Linked DNA regions of Desulfosarcina ovata subsp. ovata. The protein of the gene in region 2 interacts with the protein of the main gene of each other region in a pairwise test. Links are inferred from orthologs where the notes say so. Each region holds a gene or a part of one and is shown on either strand. Other genes may lie near its edges.

Region 1 (7,563 bases), 2.6 Mb from region 2 along the record:
GGCCTTTACCAGTGCCTTTTCCACGATTTCTTCCTTGAGCGTCGCCTTTGCCTGCAGAAATTCGTACTCGATATTCTTGCTGGCCTGCTCTTTCAGCTTCTCGGCGGCCGCTTCGGCTTCTTTCAGGATTCTGGCTTTGGCGTCTTCACCCTGCTTGATGTATTCGCCGAGCAAGACTTCAGCCTCCTTGTCCAATTCGGCCATTTTGGTGTCATACTCGGCCAGCTTTGCCTCCGCCGTCTTCTTTTTCGCCTCGAGCTCCTCCAGTTGCTCCTTGATCCCCTTAATCCGTCCGCCCAATGCCTGGGAAACGGGTTTTTTGAGAACCAGAAAAAGTCCGATGAACAGCACGGCAAAGTTCATTACCCGATAGGTGTCCGTAGCCACCCATCCCTTGGCGCCGGCCTCTTCGTGCTCCCCCCCGGAGGACGCAAGCGCCAGGGCCCCGCTACCAAACAAAAGAAGCGCAGCCATCAGCAGTGGTATGATCCACCGACCCCGGTTGCGCTTCCGTCTGAAGATTGAAACGTTCATTAAGCAACCCTCCCCAATATTTTTTGTTCTATCGCATCTGCAAATGCGTCTATTTCTTCTTCGAGAGCGGTTTTCACGGTATCCATCTCCGCAGCGATTTTGGCCTTGACCGATTTGAGTTCAGCCTGGGCGGACTCGTTGATCTTGCCGACGATCGCCTTTTCCTCCTCCATGGCCGCCTGCATCAGGGTCTCTTTTTCTTTCTGGCCCGCAGCCCTGGCCTGGCGGATACCGTCTGCATATTCCTTTTCTTTGGTAACGACTTGCTGGGCGGAGTCGTCAATGGCGGTTTCCAGTCCATCCACTTTCGCTTTTCGCTCCGACAAAATCTTCCGGATCGGTTTGTAAAGCACCATGTTCAAAATCCAGATCAAAAGCAAAAAGTTGACAATTTGCAAGACTATAGATCCATCGACGCTTACCATATAGGAGCCTCCGTTGAAGTAAGATTTAAAATTGCCGAAACTGATAAATTGTCTATGAATGATATAACTTACGAAAGGTGCGAACTCCGGCGGTCTATACCATCAGAGTTATTGAATTGTCAAAGGTTTTTTAAAAATTAATCGGTCATGCGGAGCCTGCGTCAGGCTTTTGTTTGGCTTCGGCCGGGGGCTTTGCCGTCAGTGGCTCGGGCTTTGTCATGCTGCAGTTTCCATTGAACTGAACACCGGATTCGATGGAGACGACCGGTGCCTGAATGTCACCGGTGATCTTGGCCGGGGCATTGACCTCAATACGCTCGGAGGCGTGGACATGGCCGTTGACCGTTCCCTTGATAATCGCCGTGCCGACCCGTATCTCAGCCTGAACCACGGCCCGTTCGCCAACGATCAACATGCCCTTCTCGGAAACGATTTTCCCACTCACGGCACCATCCAGCCGGATCGTATCCTTGAAAGCCAGGGTGCCCTCGATGGTGGTTCCGGTACCCAGCAGTGTGGAGATGTGATCCGCCGGCTCTTTTTTTTTCATTGTGTCCCCCTGTTTCTGTGTCTTGAACATCAATCTCCCTGCCCCCTGCGCACCATTCGCGTTATTCAAACTTGAAACGCCGCATACTTACATTCATCAGCAAACCAATCCCCATCAGCATGGTAATGATTGACGAACCGCCATAACTGACAAAAGGCAGGGTGACCCCCACCACGGGCATGAGTCCCATCACCATTCCGATGTTGATCAACACCTGCCAGGCAATCATGGCGGTCACCCCAACGGATAGAATGATCCCGAAAGGATCCCGGCAGCGGCCGGCAATGTTCAATCCCCAGGCAATCATGATCATAAACAAAACGATCAGGGTCAGGGATCCGGCCATCCCCCACTCCTCGGACAGTACCGAAAAAATGAAGTCGGTATGCTGTTCAGGCAAAAAAGAAAGGGTATTTTGGGTTCCCTTCAAAAACCCCTTGCCGGTAAGCATGCCCGATCCGATGGCGATTTTCGACTGGATGATGTGATAGCCGGCGCCCAGCGGATCGCGATCCGGGTTAAGAAAAGTCAGGATCCGCTGCTTCTGGTAACCCCGCAGAAAAAACCAGACCAGCGGAACCAGCATGGTAAACGTGGCCACCAGCCAACTGAAGGTTCGGCGTTCGATTTTGGCGAACAGGGTCATTACACCGGCAATCAAAGCGATCACCATGGCGGTTCCCAGATCGGGTTGCCGGACGATGAGGGCAAAGGGAATCGCCGTCAAGAAAACCGGCATCATCAGATCCCGAAACGACATTCCCCCGGTACTGATCATTTTGGCATAATAGCGGGCCAACACAATGATAACCGCCACTTTGGCCATCTCCGAAGGTTGTAGGGAAAACGGCCCCAGCGATAACCAGCGGCGGGATCCGCCGACGTATTTACCGAAAAACAGAACCGCAACCAGAGATGCGACCGAAGCCAGATAAATCGCATTCGCGAATCGCTCGAACTGTTTGTAATCAAAAAGAAAACTCAGCACCATAATCACCATCCCGCCGCCATACCAGATCAACTGCTTTTTAAACAGGACAATGTCCGGTGGCGCTGCACCGGCGGACACGGCACTGTACAGCACCACCAGCCCGATGCCCCCAATGGCCAGGGTCAGGGTCAGCAACCCCCAGTCAAAACACTGCAGCAACCGTCGATCAAACATGCATCAGTCTCCCTGGCCGGGTGCAACCGAACCTTCCGGAGCGGTTGTATCGGCAGCTTGCGAACCACCGGAAAGATAGAAGCGGATCATTTCGGCGGCTACCGGTGCCGCCGCACTGGACCCATGCTCGCCATGTTCCACGATCACGGAAACGGCGATTTTCGGATGCTCACGCGGCGCATAGGCCACAAACCAGGCATGATCCTTGATCGGCTCCCCCTGGCCGTCACCATCGGTATCCTCTTCCCGCCGCCCCACCACCTGGGCCGTTCCGGTCTTGCCGCTCATGGCCATGCCGTCCAGCCGGCTGCGCCAGGCCGTCCCATGGCGGGAATTGACCGCCTTGAACAATCCTTCACGGACAATATTCAAGTTTTTTTCACTAACCGGCAGGCGTCCGACCACCTCCGGGGTACTGTCATAAAGCGTTTTGCCATCGGCCGTACGGATGGTCTTGACAATTTTGGGTCGGTAGCGGGTGCCCCCGTTACCCACCGTAGCGGCAACCATGGCCATCTGCAAAGGTGTGGTCAGATTGAATCCCTGGCCGATCACTACCGACAGCGTCTCGCCTTTCTGCCAGGATATCCCGGTGCGGCGTTTCTTCCATGCGGCGGTGGGAACCAGCCCGCTGCCCTCGTGGTTCAGATCGATCCCCGTGGGTTCTCCCAATCCGAAGGCCCTGGCGTACCAGGCCAGACGGTCGACGCCGAGTTCCTGCCCCAGCTTATAAAAATAGACATCACAGGATTCGCTGAGTGCCTTGTAGATGTCCACTTCCCCATGTCCCCAACGTTTCCAGCAGCGATAGGTGCGATTGCCGAATTTGAGAAAACCGGGGCAGAAGACCGAACTGCTTTCGTCAATCAGCCCTTCTTCAAGACCGGCGGCAGCGGCAATGATCTTATACGTCGAAGCGGGGGGGTATTCGGCCTGAATGGCCTTATTCTCCAGCGGATGCTGCGGATCGGAGATCAATACGTTCCATGCATCGTGGCTCATCCCCGAAATAAAGGCGTTCTGGTCAAAAGAGGGACTCGAAACCATGGCCAGAACCTGGCCGGTATCGGGTTCCACCGCCACTGCCGCACCGGCCTGGTCGACCAGCAGTTCCTCGGCCACCACCTGGAGGGCATGGTCGATGGAGAGCACCACGTTGTTTCCCGGAACCGCATCCACCGTACTGAGCACCCGGACCACCTGGCCGGTGGCATTGACCTCCACCTGCTGACCGCCGCGTTTGCCGCGCAGCCACGGCTCCCTTGCGCGTTCAATGCCGTACTTGCCGATATAGTCGCCGGTTTTGCACCCCTGATGGCGCTTTTGCTTCAACTCATCGACGTTGATCTCCCCCATATAACCCAGAATGTGGGCCGCGCTGGGACTGAACACGTAATCCCTGCGCGGCGAAATGTTCACCATGATGCCGGGCAGGTCCCAGCGGTTGACCTCAATGGCAGCCAGTTCATCACGACTGATATCCGGTTTGAGCAGCACCGGTTTATAGGCCCGGGAACCCTTGGCCTTTTCCAGCTGCGCCCACAACTGCGCCTCGGGGATACCGGAGTAATCTGACAATTTGGCAATGGTGGGCTCGAGGGGGCCGGCATCCTTGACGATGATATTCAAATCGTAGGCCGGCCGATTATCCGCCAGAAGGCGGCCCTGGCAGTCGTAAATCAACCCCCGGGTGGCATCGACATTTTTCAGGCGGATGCTGTTGATCTCCGACTGACGGCGAAGTTCCGCCCCGTTGATGACCTGAAGGTAAAACAGACGGGCAATCAGGATTACGAACGCAGCCACCACAATGGTTAGCGCCACGCTGAGTCGCTGGCTGAACCACTCACTGTCCACATTGTCCAGGTAATTGGTCAAGGATTTCCCAATGAATTTTTCCGGGCGAAATACGATTTCCCCAATCCATCGACGGTTTTCTGCCCACGGATAAACAGCAGCATGAGGAAGGGACCGGTAACCGTACCCCAGAGGATCTGTCCGGCAACGACAGAAAAAAGGGACTCCACCGGCCATGCCGCCGAAGCCAGCACAACGGCCGAAAAGGCGACTGCCAGGCTCTCAAACGCCACACCGGCGATCACCAGCAGCGGCATCAGAATCACATTGCCCACATGCAGGAACTGAATGGCCCAACGCCCGCCCGCATACATCCACAGGTAGACACTCAGGTAGACACCGAACACACCACCGGAAATTCCGTCCATCACCAGCCCCCCCACAAGAAGCGCCGGGAGGGCTTCCCGGGGCCGCTGGCAGACCGCCAGATAAACCACGAACGGAGCAAACAGATCATACAAATAGGCCGCCCCTCCCACCAACAGGGTGGTTTGAAGGATGATCAACCCAAGACAGACAAGCAACAGATAGGCAACTATCATCGTCCACCGTGAAACATCTCAACGGCCGGTTTATATATGACAAACACCTCTTCAAGAATCTCGAAGTCCACGTCCGGCGTGACCGACACCTTTTGAAAAATACCGGCGTTCGACCGCACGACTTCAGAGATGCGCCCCACCCGCAGGCCCTTGGGGAAAACGCCGTCAAGGCCTGATGAAACCACCGTATCCCCGACACGGATTTCGTGTTTGCGCAACACGTAATCGAAAATGCAGAAATCGGCACCGCCGCCCTTGACGATGCCGCGCGCACGGGTCTTCTGGACCAGGGCGTCGACGGCACTGTTGGGATCGATCAGCAAAAGCACCTTGGCAAAGTGCCCCGAGGCCTCGACCACCACGCCCACAATCCCCTCGGGGACCACCACGGGAAGTCCCTGGCGGATGTCATTGACGGTGCCTTTGTCCACAATGATCGTTTTGGACCAGGGCGACGGGTCCTTGCCCACCACCTGGGCGGCAATCATGCTTCGGGGGGTCTCGTCGTCAAAGTCCAGCAGGTGGCGCAACCGGGCATTGGCCAGTTCGGTCTCACTGCACCGGTTGAGCTTCTGCAGACTTTCACCCAGTTTTTTTTTCAATTGCCGGTTTTCCTCGGCCGTGGAAACCAGGAAAAAGTAACGCTGCCAAACCGACTTGATCGACTGCATGAAGGCGGTAAGATGCTTTTGAAATGGGGAGACGATGATCATCGCGCCCCGGCCAAGGCCGGCAGGGGCCTGGGCATGTTTGCCCGTTATGGTCAGGAGGATGACGTTCACCGCGACCAGAACGATCACCACGGCAACCAGAATCATCCTTTTTGAAAACATGGGTTAGATGATAATAACCTGTTTGAGGATTTCGATGCTGTCCAGCGCCTTGCCGGAGCCCAGGGCCACGGTGGAAAGGGGATCTTCGGTCACCGTAATGGGCAAACCACTTTCTTCCCGAAGCAGTTTGTCGAGATTTTTCAGCAGGGCGCCTCCACCGGTCAGCACGATGCCGCGGTCAACAATATCGGCGGCCAGTTCCGGCGGTGTCTGCTCCAGGGCGATTTTCACCGTTTCAACAATGGCTTCGATCTGCTCGGATATGGCCTCGCGAATCTCTTCGGAATCGATGGCCAGAATCTTGGGAATACCGGTCACCAGGTCACGCCCCTTGACCTCGATGGTCTCCACCTTGTTGGGATCCGGATAGGCATTACCGATGGTGGTTTTGATGATCTCGGCCGTACGCTCACCGATGAGCAGGTTATACTTGCGTTTGACATACTGGATGATGGCCTCGTCCATCTTGTCGCCGGCCACCCGCAGGGAGCGGCTGTAGACGATACCGGCCAGGGAGATGACCGCCACCTCGGTGGTACCGCCGCCGATGTCCACCACCATATTACAGGTGGGCTCGGTGATCGGCAGGTCGGCGCCGATGGCCGCCGCCATGGGCTCCTCGATGAGAAAAACCTCGCGGGCGCCGGCCGACTCCGCCGATTCGCGCACGGCACGCTTTTCCACCTGGGTGATGCCCGACGGCACGGCGACGATGATGCGCGGCCGGACAAAGGTCCGCCGGTTGTGCACCTTGTGGATGAAGTGACGCAGCATGGCCTCGGTCACTTCAAAATCGGCAATCACTCCATCACGCATGGGACGAATGGCCACGATATTTCCCGGCGTGCGGCCCAGCATATTCTTTGCTTCCAAGCCGACAGCCAAAACCCGGTTTTTGGTGCGATTGTCCGTACGCACGGCCACCACCGAAGGTTCACTGAGAACAATGCCTTTGCCTTTGACGTAAACAAGCGTGTTGGCCGTGCCCAGATCAATGGCCAGATCGCTGGAAAAGACTCCCAGAACGGAATCGATAAAGTTCATGCCGCCTCTTATTGTAATTGATTCGTAACGTCCCCGAATGGCCGCTTTGCCCGGAGGGCACACTTTTTGAACGGGTACCAGAAACATCCGGTCATTTCAAGCCTTAATTTGTTGAAATCAGCTTTAATTCGATTGAATTCCAATTTGTTCCATGATCCTGTCGTGGATCATGGGGCGGAATTGACGCAATCGGTTGTTCCACCGGAAGGGGTGCACCCTATTGGTCAGCAGGATCACGGTAACATCCTGTTTGAGATCCATCCAGAAAGAGGTCCCGGTAAATCCCAGGTGCCCGATGGTGTCGGCCGAGAAATGGCACCCGGCGCTGGAGCCGGCCACCGCCGGTCGGTCAAAACCAAGGGTAAAGCTGCGTTGCGTTTCTCCATATAACATCTGACCAAGCATTTGTCGTGAGAAAAGCGCATCGTCCGGTACCCCGCGAAGCCCCTTGGCCAGCCGGCAGAGCAGGTCAAAAACCGCCTCGGCCGTGCCGAACAGACCGGCCTGCCCGTCGATCCCGCCGACCGCCCAGGCGTTGTCATCATGGACTTCGCCGACCAGCAGGCGGTTTCTCACTGGACAGAGTTCCGTGGCGGCAAAAGTGCGATCGGAA
Region 2 (9,701 bases):
GCCGGTATTCCCTGCCAGGTGATCGATCGTCAATCCGTATTGGACCATCCTGGAATAAAAGGGGTCGTTTCTATTTTCAGGCTGATTCATGGATTGGGGACGTTTGCCGACATCCAGATGGCCAGTGATCACCTGAAACCCGGTATTTCCGGGAAAACAGTGGAAAAACTGAAGTCATGGGCTTATCGGAACCGTCTGCCAATTAAAGAGGCCCTGATTCAATCGCGACGATTGCCCATCCCCGGCATGGGAATATCAAAGCAGCAGCAATTATACGATTTTTTAAACCAAATATCGGACTGGAAGCAACGAGTGGAGACCCTTTCGCTGCGATCCGGTCTCGATATGATCACCGAACAAAGTGGCATACTTGAAACCGTTGGTGATGAACCGGGATTTGAAAAGGGATTTCAGCACATGATGGAAGCGGCCGATGCGCATCGTTCGGATGATGCGGCCGGGTTTTTAGCAGCGCTCGCCCTTTGCAGGGATACGGATACTTATGACCATCGGGTTGAAAAAGTTTCCCTGAGCACCATGCATGCGTCAAAGGGGCTTGAATTTTCGGTGGTTTTTATTGCGGGCTGCGAAGATGGATGGATTCCCTATCAATCCGTTAATCGTCCCGCTGATCTGGAAGAGGAACGCCGGCTGTTCTATGTGGCGCTGACCCGGGCCAAGCGGCATCTCTTTCTGACCCGGGCCAAGACCCGACTGATCAATGGCCAGATGCAACCGCGCCAACTCTCTCCCTTTGTCAACGATATCGAAAACATCTATAAGGAATTCAGCGCAACCGGCCTGAACCGGCCACAACCAGCGATACAGAAACAACTGTCTCTGTTTTAAGGAGTAAGCCATGTCAACCGATCCGATCTTATCCGTCCAACTGGATAATGGATTAACGATGCAGTGTATTGATCAATCCAGAAAAATTGCTGCCGATCGATGGTATATTTGCATTTGGATCGAGATTGTTGTTTGCGTGGACAAAAAATGGTTTACCCATTTTTTTATGGACGAAAAAAAGTATCAGAAGATAAGGGATCTGCTGGGTCCGTCGGTCGTTTTTAAACAGAAGCATGAAAGAAATTTTGTCAGTGAAGGCGAAAAAGCGCAGATTATAGAAACGATCTGCCAGCATGCATCCGAGATGGGCAGAACCTATTTCTGCCATGCGGATTTTCCAGCCAAATACATATTGAAATGCCTTCATGCAAAACAAACCCCATTCAATTGAATATAAATGAAAAAGGCCACACTTATTCCGTTTGATCGTTCCCATCGCCTTTTGGATAAGGTGCGAGGTTATCTTGAGGATATGGAATCCTTTTTGAGTGATCCGGAAAGCGGCATCGCCATCCTTCTCGAGGCCTTGCCGCATGCCGATACGCCCCTGCTGATAAAGATCATTCCACTGCTCGGCTATGCCGGAAAGGACAGGGTGTTGTGGCCATTGTACGATCTGGTGGTGGGAGGAGCAACGGATGAACAGATTCGCGCTGCCGCTGCGGTTCAACTGGGCCTGGCTGCCTCCCTGAGCAGAGATGTCCTATCGCTCAACGCTGCGTTGATCAACATGCTGGACCATTCGGCGCCATCGATTCGAATTGCCTGTGCATTGGCGCTGGGTTGGGAGGGAAACCACCCGGCGGTTTCGGCACTGATTCATCATTTTGACGATCTTGACCGTGATGTTCAGGCCGCAGTGGTGTCGGCAATGGTATCCGTGGGAGATGGATATGTTTTCGAATTTCTGACAACGCGCCTGCAGGTGGGGTTAATGGAAGAGAAACGCAGCATATTGCTCCATCTCTGGCGGTTCGCAGAAAAGTTTCCGGATGTCGAATCCGTCTATATTGAAAATATGGGCGATATTCCCATGGAGTTGCGGGTGGATGGCCTGACCGGGTTGGGAATGCTTCCCCTGACGACAAGGATTGTGGATTTTTACCGCCGGCTTCTGGCTGACCGGGAACCCCGGGTCCGTCTTCAGGTGTTGGACAATCTGTTGGGCTGTAAAGCCGACGATTACCATCTGCTGAAAGAAGAGATCCGTTTGCTTTTAAATGATGGGGATCTTCCGGTCAGACAGGCAGCCATCCGGCTGTATGGCCGGGTCAAGCTTCAATGAGGCGGTTCTGAATGGCAAATCGGGAAAGGTCGGCGTTGTTGCGCAGATTCAGTTTTTTCAAAAGACGGAACCGATAGGTATCAACGGTTTTTATGCTGATGTGATAGGCCGAGGCGATTTCGCGGTTGGTGTAACCCATGGCCAGACGGCGCAACACCTGGAGTTCGCGGGTAGAGAGGGTTTCCAGCGGGCTTTGGGACTGACTTCCTTTGGCAACCCGGAGCGCCAGTGCTTCGGCGGCATCGGCAGTTAGAAAAAGGGACCCGGAATGAACCTTGCGGATCGCTTTGACCAGTTGCTCCGGTGCGCTCTGTTTGGTGATATAGCCCATGGCGCCGGTCTCGATGGCGCGCACCACATACTGATGTTCTTCGTGCATGGTTAAAACGAGAATCGGCAATTGCGGATTTTCGCTTTTCAGTTGGGTGATTACTTCCAGTCCATCCAATACGGGCATGGATATATCAATCACCGCCACATCGGGTTTTTCCTTTCTGACCGCCAGAATCGCTTCGCGGCCATCCGACGCTTCGGCCACGACTTCAATGTCGCCACTTTCTTCGACAATCCGGCGCAAACCGGCCCGAACAATACTGTGATCGTCTGCCAGCAGGACTTTGATCATACGGTTCGACTTTCAGATATAAGGATCGTAAAATGAATCCGTCAAACCATGGCCGGGTCGCCATTACATGTCGGATTTAAAGAACGATTCCGCATCCACAATGCTGTTTGGCCGTTTGGTGTACTCGGTTGGCTCCGTGCCTTCCTTAAAACATTCAAAGATGGTGTCGCGGGATTCGGGAATGGGCAACAAGCCGGTCCGAGCATCGATTTTTGCGAAAACGACGCCTTCGGGAACCGGAAAGACGCGTACCGGTTTGTCTTTCAGCACCGCCTGCATGAAACCGAGCCAGATGGGGCTGGCGGTTCTTGATCCGGTTTCACCTTTGCCCAGGGTTTTGTTTATATCGTGGCCGACCCAAACACCGGTAATATACTGTGGGGTGTAGCCCATAAACCAGGCATCCTGCAGATCATTGGTGGTGCCGGTTTTACCGGCGACAGGACGGTTAAGTGCCCTGACCCGTTTTCCAGTGCCTTCCTTGACCACGCTTTCCATCAGGCTGGTGATGATGTAAGCCGTGCTTTTTTCGATTACCCTTTCCCTGGAAGGGTTCATTTCTTCGAGCACATTTCCCCATCGATCTTCAATTTTTGTGATGAAGGCCGGTTCGATCAGATATCCCTGGTTGGCGAAAACCGCATAGGCATTGACCAGTTCGAGGAGCGTTACCCCAGAGGATCCCAGGGCGATGGAAAGATCTCGCGCCAAGGGCGATGTGATGCCCAGTTTTCTGGCGTAGTCAATGCAGTAATCCACGCCGATATCCTGAAGAATTTTAATGGAGACCACATTACGGGATTTGGTCAGTGCTTCACGCAGCAGCGTGGGTCCGTAGAATTTCTTTCCGTAATTTTTCGGTTTCCAGGTTAAGTCACGCTCCTCATCATCAAAAACAATGGGGGCGTCGATGATTTCGGTTGCCGCGGTATAGCCTTTGTCCAGTGCCGCCGCATAGAGAATCGGTTTGAAGGCCGATCCTGGCTGACGATGGGATTGAACGGCGCGGTTAAACTGGCTTTCCATGAAATCACGGCCACCGACCATCACTTTGACGAGGCCGGTTTCCGCCTCAATGCAGAGCAGGGCGCTCTGGGCATCAGGCACCTGATCCAGAGACAGGTCCCATAACTCTTCATTGTTTGTCTTTTTATTCAATCGAACCAGAATTACATCGCCGGTGGCGAGCACGCGGCTCACTTTCTTGACGCGAGCCTGATAGGCGGCCAGTTTTGGATTGGGTTTGCGTGCCCAGCGGATATCATCGATGGGAATCATCCCCCGCGCATCCCCCATGCGCACCGTGGCTTTTCCCCCGCTGTCGTCCACGTCGATCACCACACCCTTGACCGAGTTTCCTTCGACCAGCGGGGATTTTTCGATCAGGGCCTTTTGTTCCTCACAAAATGGTTCAATCGCCTCGACGGCCAGGTGAGATTCCGGCCCCCGGTATCCCTGCCGGCGGTCCAGATCGCGCAGGCCTTTTTCTATTTCCCGGCGGGCCGCTTTCTGCATCTCGATGTTGACGGCGGTAAAAATTTTCAGTCCCTGCGTATAGAGGGCATCGGCGCCGTATTTTTTTTCCACATAGCGCCGGACGTGTTCGGTATAGATGGGGACCTCTTCGATGTACCAGTTTCGCCTGGGTTTGATGTCCATCTTGACGTCAATGGCTTCGGTGACTTGCGTATTATCGATGAAGCCTTCCTCGAGCATCCGGTTGAGCACGTAAATTTGACGCTGTTTGGCCCGCTCGGGGTGGCGGAAAGGTGAATATCGGCTGGGGGCCTGGGGCAGTCCGGCCAGAATGGCACATTCGGCCAGGTTCAACTCACTGACGGACTTTCCGAAATAGTTTTCGGCGGCCGCTTCGACACCATAGGCCCCATGTCCCAGGTAGATCTGATTCAGGTAAAGGTAAAGAATCTCCTCTTTGGTAAAGGTCTTGTCGATGCGATAGGCCAAAATCGCCTCTTTAATTTTTCTTTCGTAACTGCGTTCGGGGGTCAACAGAAACGATTTGGTGACCTGCTGGGTGATGGTGCTGCCGCCCTGAACAATCGCTCCCGCTTCCAGGTTTTTGATGAATGCCCGGACGATACTGAAAAAATCGATGCCCTGGTGTTTGTAAAAGCGCGAATCTTCAGCTGCGATAAACGCCTGTTGGAGTTGAATCGGGATTTTCGATAGGGGCACGACGATTCGCCGCTCTTTGTAGAATTCGGCTATTTTTCGGTTGTCATCCGAATATACGGTGGTGATAATGGGTGGGCGGTAATCGCTCAGAGACGAAATTTTCGGCAAACCGTCACTCATATAGTAGTAGACGCCGACCATGGCTGCCGTACCCATCAACATCAGGACGAAAGCCAGTGCCAGTGACCATTTGATCAGTCGCCCGATGGTTGCCCCGGGCTTTCGCCGAGCCCTGTTTTTCATGATTTGCGAAGTGCTTTTTTCTCTGGTCATAGCGGATTAGAAAGTCTGTCCGGTTATCTGTTTCCGGTCTGCAGGCCGGGTTTTCCGGTAGTAAACGATCCCTTTATCGCTTCTTTTGCGGATTGAACGATTAATCGGATTACCCTAACAAAGTAAATAATTTTTCGCAAGATTATCCCGCAGTTGCAAAAAAAAGGGATTGACTCCGGCAGTCGATCTGATTAGATAATCCGGTTTTATCTTATTTGTCCGAACACGGCTGATCCGCTTCTTCTGTCGGGCCGATGGCGCCCATTAAAATGGGATCGTTTGTATCCGGTTGGCAGAATGAATGAAACAATGGTTGCTTTGATGGAGGGGCGGGCAAAGAATGGTCGGAGACGGACGGGAATGGAGTAAAAACAAATGATTGAACTCGATTTTGAAAAAATGGGCGGCCTGGTTCCGGCCATTGCCCAGGATGTTGAAACCGGTGATGTCCTGATGTTGGCGTTTATGAACCGGGCGGCTTGGGAAGAGACGCTGAAAACCGGACGGGCCACCTATTACAGCCGGAGCCGTGACACCCTGTGGGTCAAGGGACTGACATCCGGCCATATCCAAAACGTAAAGGAGATCCGGGTGGACTGCGACAACGACACCGTGCTGCTTAAAGTGGAACAGGTGGGCGGGGCGGCCTGTCATACCGGATATGCCAGTTGCTTCTATCAAAAAGTGGACAACGGGTCGCTGGTGACTGTCGGCGAGCCCGTTTTTGATCCCAAGGAGGTTTATAAAGAATGACCATGCCGCTGAAGTTGGGTATTCCCAAAGGAAGTTTGCAGAACGCCACGTTTGCGTTGTTCAAACGGTCCGGTTGGACCATCAATGTTAATGATCGCAGTTATTTTCCGGAAATTAACGACGAGTCCATCGAGTGTGCCATCTGCCGTGCCCAGGAAATGTCCCGCTATGTGGAAAACGGAACCCTGGATGCCGGACTTACCGGAAAAGACTGGATTGCCGAAAATGATTCCGATGTGCATGTGGCCGAAGACCTGATCTATTCCAAGGTCAGCGCCCGTCCGGCCCGCTGGGTGCTGGCGGTCCCTTATGATTCACCGATCAAAACCCTTGAAGATTTGGAGGGCAAAAAGATCGCCACCGAACTGGTGCAATTCACCAAGCGCTATTTCGAGAGCCGCAATATCTCCGTCAAAGTGGCGTTTTCCTGGGGGGCCACGGAAGCCAAGGTGGTCTCCGGCCTGGCCGATGCCATTGTCGAGGTGACCGAAACCGGCAGCACCATCAAGGCCCACGGCCTGCGCATTATCCACGAACTCATGCAGACCAACACCCAGCTGATCGTTAATCGAAGCGCCTGGGAAGATCCGCAGAAGCGCGAAAAGGTCGAACAGATCGCCCTTTTGCTCAAAGGCGCCCTGCTGGGAGAAAAACTGGTCGGGATCAAGATGAACGTGCCGCAAGAAAAGCTGGCCCAGGTGGTCGATCTGCTGCCCAGTCTCAACGCTCCCACCGTCGCCTCCCTGTACCAGTCGGATTGGTTTTCCGTGGAGACGGTCGTGGGCACCAACGTAGTCCGGGACCTGATTCCCGAACTGCTCAAGCAGGGTGCCGAAGGTATTATCGAGTATCCGCTCAACAAGGTAATCTGATTTCCTTTTCAAGGGGGAATGGGCATGGCATCGAAACGCACCGAAGAGATGACATCCTTTATCGTTATGGATGTTCTGGAACGGGCCTGTGAACTGGAATGTGAAGGCAAAGACATTGTGCATCTGGAGGTGGGCGAGCCCGATTTCGATACCCCCGAATGTGTCAAAGCCGCTGCCTGCGATGCCCTGGCGAACGGATTCACCCATTATACCCACAGCCTGGGGCTTCCGGAACTACGGGAAGCGATCTGCGAGTATTATCACACCACTTACGGCGTTTCCGTCCAGCCGGATCAGGTGGTGGTGACCTCGGGCACCTCTCCGGCCATTTTCATGATCTTCGCCGCCCTGCTCGAGGCCGGTGACGAGGTGATTCTTTCCGACCCGCATTACGCCTGCTACCCCAATTTCATCAAGTTCGTCGGCGGGGTGCCGGTAACGGTACCGGTTTTCGAGGAGGATGGGTTTCAGTACCGCCCCGAGGCCATCGAAAATAAGCTCGGTGACCGCACCCGCGCAATTTTCATCAACTCCCCCTCCAATCCCACGGGTAACCTGCTGTCCGAATCGCGTATGCAGGCCATAGCCGGGATGTCCCCCTGGATCGTCTCCGATGAGATTTACCAGGGGCTGGTCTACGAAGGAAAAGAGCACTCCATCCTCGAGTTCACCGACCGGGCGTTTGTGCTCAACGGGTTTTCCAAACTGTTTGCCATGACCGGGTTGCGCCTGGGGTATTTGATCGCGCCCAAGGAATTCATGCGTCCGATTCAGAAGGTGCAGCAGAACTTTTTTATTTCGGCCAACGCCATGATCCAGAAGGCCGGGATCGCCGCCTTGAAATCGGCCGGCGAGGATGTGGCCCGCATGAAACGCATTTACAACGAACGCCGGATATTCATGATCCGGCGCCTGAAAGAGATGGGGTTGGGGATCACCGTCGAACCCACCGGTGCCTTCTACGTCTTTGCCAATGCCAAACACCTCTCCAACGACTCTTACGCCCTGGCCTTCGAGATTCTGGAGAAGGCCTGCGTGGGCGTGACGCCGGGGATCGATTTTGGCGCAAACGGGGAAGGGTACCTGCGGTTTTCCTACGCCAATTCCATGGAAAATATCGCCGAGGGCTTAAACCGCCTGGAGGCCTATCTGAAGACCCGGTCGTAAACGGAACGATAACGCCCATGCTTGTCAAATCGGCAGAATTTGTCACCAGTGCCGTCAAACCCACTCAGTACCCCGAGGCGCTGCTGCCCGAGGTGGCGTTTGCCGGTCGCTCCAACGTGGGCAAATCTTCGCTGATCAACACCCTGGTCAACCGCAAACGACTGGTGAAAACCAGTTCCACGCCCGGCCGCACCCAGCTGATCAATTTTTTCACCGTCAACCAGAACCTGTCCCTGGTGGATCTGCCCGGCTACGGGTATGCCCGGGTTCCCGAGTCGGTGCGCCGTCACTGGGGACCGATGATCGAAACCTATTTGAAGGGGCGCGAAACCCTCAGGGCCGTGGTGTTGATTCTGGATATCCGGCGGATTCCCGGTATCGAGGAACAGAATTTCATCGATTGGCTGTCGCTCTACGGGCGGGCGGCCATCCTGGTGCTGACCAAGGCGGATAAATTGTCGAAATCGGCCCAGAAAAAGCAGCGCCGGGCCATTGCGGGAGCCCTGAACGTGGATGAAACCGCATTAACCCTCTTTTCCGCCAAAACGCGGCAGGGATTGCCACAGGTCTGGTCGGCCATCGAAAGGGTCACTGGCGATGAATAACGAGATCAATCCTGATGCGACCGGCGCTTTCCGATCCGGTTATGTCGCCATCCTCGGTGCCCCCAATGCCGGCAAATCCACCCTGCTTAACCGCATGCTGGGGCAGAAGCTGTCGATTACGTCGAAAAAGCCCCAGACCACCCGAAATCGGATTTTGGGTGTGGTGCACCGCCAGTCGTCCCAGATGGTTTTTCTGGATACCCCGGGGATCCATCGGGCCCGCAACCCGCTCAACACCCGCATCGTCGATGCCGCCCTGTCCACCCTTGCGGAAGTCGACCTGATCTTGCTGGTGGTGGATGCCATCAACCCGGACAAGGCGTCTGAACAGCTGCTCCTGGAAAAACTCGATCAGCATCAGCGTCCGGTGGTGCTGGCGCTCAATAAAATTGACCAGGTTCAACGGCCGGCCCTCCTCTCCCAGATCGAGCACTGGTCGGCGGCCTTTGATTTTTCGGCCGTGGTCCCGATCAGTGCGAAACGGGGCGAGCAGGTCGATCGCCTGCTGGATGCCATGGAGGCGGCCCTGCCTCCGGGCCCACCGTTTTTTCCACCGGAAAGCCTCACCGACCTGCCCATGCGGTTCATTGCCGCAGAGATGATCCGCGAAAAAGCCATCCGTCTCACCGGGCAGGAGATTCCCTACGCGGTGGCGGTAACCGTCGATCTCTTCAAAGAGGAGAAAAACGGGGCCCTGGCCCGCATCCATGCCACCATCCATGTGGAGCGCGATTCCCAGAAAGGCATCGTCATCGGCAAAAACGGCGCCAAGCTCAAACAGATCGGCGAGGCGGCCCGGCAGGAGATTGAAAACCTTTTGGCGACCAAGGTATTTCTCAAACTGTTTGTGCGCGTCCAGAAAAACTGGACCAAGGATACCAAGGCGCTGCGTAAGTTCGGGTACTGATGATTCTTTCCTTTCATCCCTGCTATGAAGCGGATGCCAATATTATTTGTGCCGGCCGAGAGCCGGATGAAAAGGATCTTGCGGTGATCCGCACCGCCGAGGCGGTGATTTTGCCCCAGGGATGCCGCGAATCGCTGTACCGCCTGAGCCGGCAGCATTGCCGGCATGT

Evidence for each region.
Region 1: the proteins of GN112_RS18200 (region 2) and mrdA interact in binary tests that used the Escherichia coli proteins (3 or more experiments, as listed by UniProt). The link is inferred for Desulfosarcina ovata subsp. ovata from one-to-one orthologs.

What each region holds. Positions count from the first base shown.
Region 1 is NZ_AP021879.1:6,667,355-6,674,917, reverse strand. Bases 2,116-5,114 are described here. They hold mrdA (penicillin-binding protein 2), read right to left. Parts: upstream 4,553-5,114; coding sequence 2,678-4,552; downstream 2,116-2,677. Other genes in these bases: mreC (rod shape-determining protein MreC), read right to left, coding at 5,070-5,114; GN112_RS34640 (hypothetical protein), read right to left, coding at 4,549-5,073; rodA (rod shape-determining protein RodA), read right to left, coding at 2,116-2,674. In the rest of the region: GN112_RS29285 (F0F1 ATP synthase subunit B), read right to left, coding at 1-534; GN112_RS29280 (F0F1 ATP synthase subunit B), read right to left, coding at 534-959; GN112_RS29275 (bactofilin family protein), read right to left, coding at 1,105-1,509; more of rodA, read right to left, coding at 1,571-2,115; more of mreC, read right to left, coding at 5,115-5,906; GN112_RS29255 (rod shape-determining protein), read right to left, coding at 5,910-6,950; GN112_RS29250 (serine hydrolase domain-containing protein), read right to left, coding at 7,074-7,563. UniProt on the Escherichia coli protein: Catalyzes cross-linking of the peptidoglycan cell wall. Responsible for the determination of the rod shape of the cell. Is probably required for lateral peptidoglycan synthesis and maintenance of the correct diameter during lateral and centripetal growth.
Region 2 is NZ_AP021879.1:4,104,592-4,114,292, reverse strand. The notes cover bases 2,511-5,549. They hold GN112_RS18200 (penicillin-binding protein 1A), read right to left. Parts: upstream 5,199-5,549; coding sequence 2,823-5,198; downstream 2,511-2,822. Other genes in these bases: GN112_RS18205 (response regulator), read right to left, coding at 2,511-2,759. In the rest of the region: GN112_RS18220 (UvrD-helicase domain-containing protein), read left to right, coding at 1-849; GN112_RS18215 (hypothetical protein), read left to right, coding at 860-1,240; GN112_RS18210 (HEAT repeat domain-containing protein), read left to right, coding at 1,334-2,134; more of GN112_RS18205, read right to left, coding at 2,121-2,510; hisI (phosphoribosyl-AMP cyclohydrolase), read left to right, coding at 5,604-5,981; hisG (ATP phosphoribosyltransferase), read left to right, coding at 5,978-6,853; GN112_RS18185 (pyridoxal phosphate-dependent aminotransferase), read left to right, coding at 6,878-8,020; yihA (ribosome biogenesis GTP-binding protein YihA/YsxC), read left to right, coding at 8,038-8,625; GTPase Era, read left to right, coding at 8,618-9,532; GN112_RS18170 (ATP-grasp domain-containing protein), read left to right, coding at 9,532-9,701. UniProt on the Escherichia coli protein: Cell wall formation. Synthesis of cross-linked peptidoglycan from the lipid intermediates.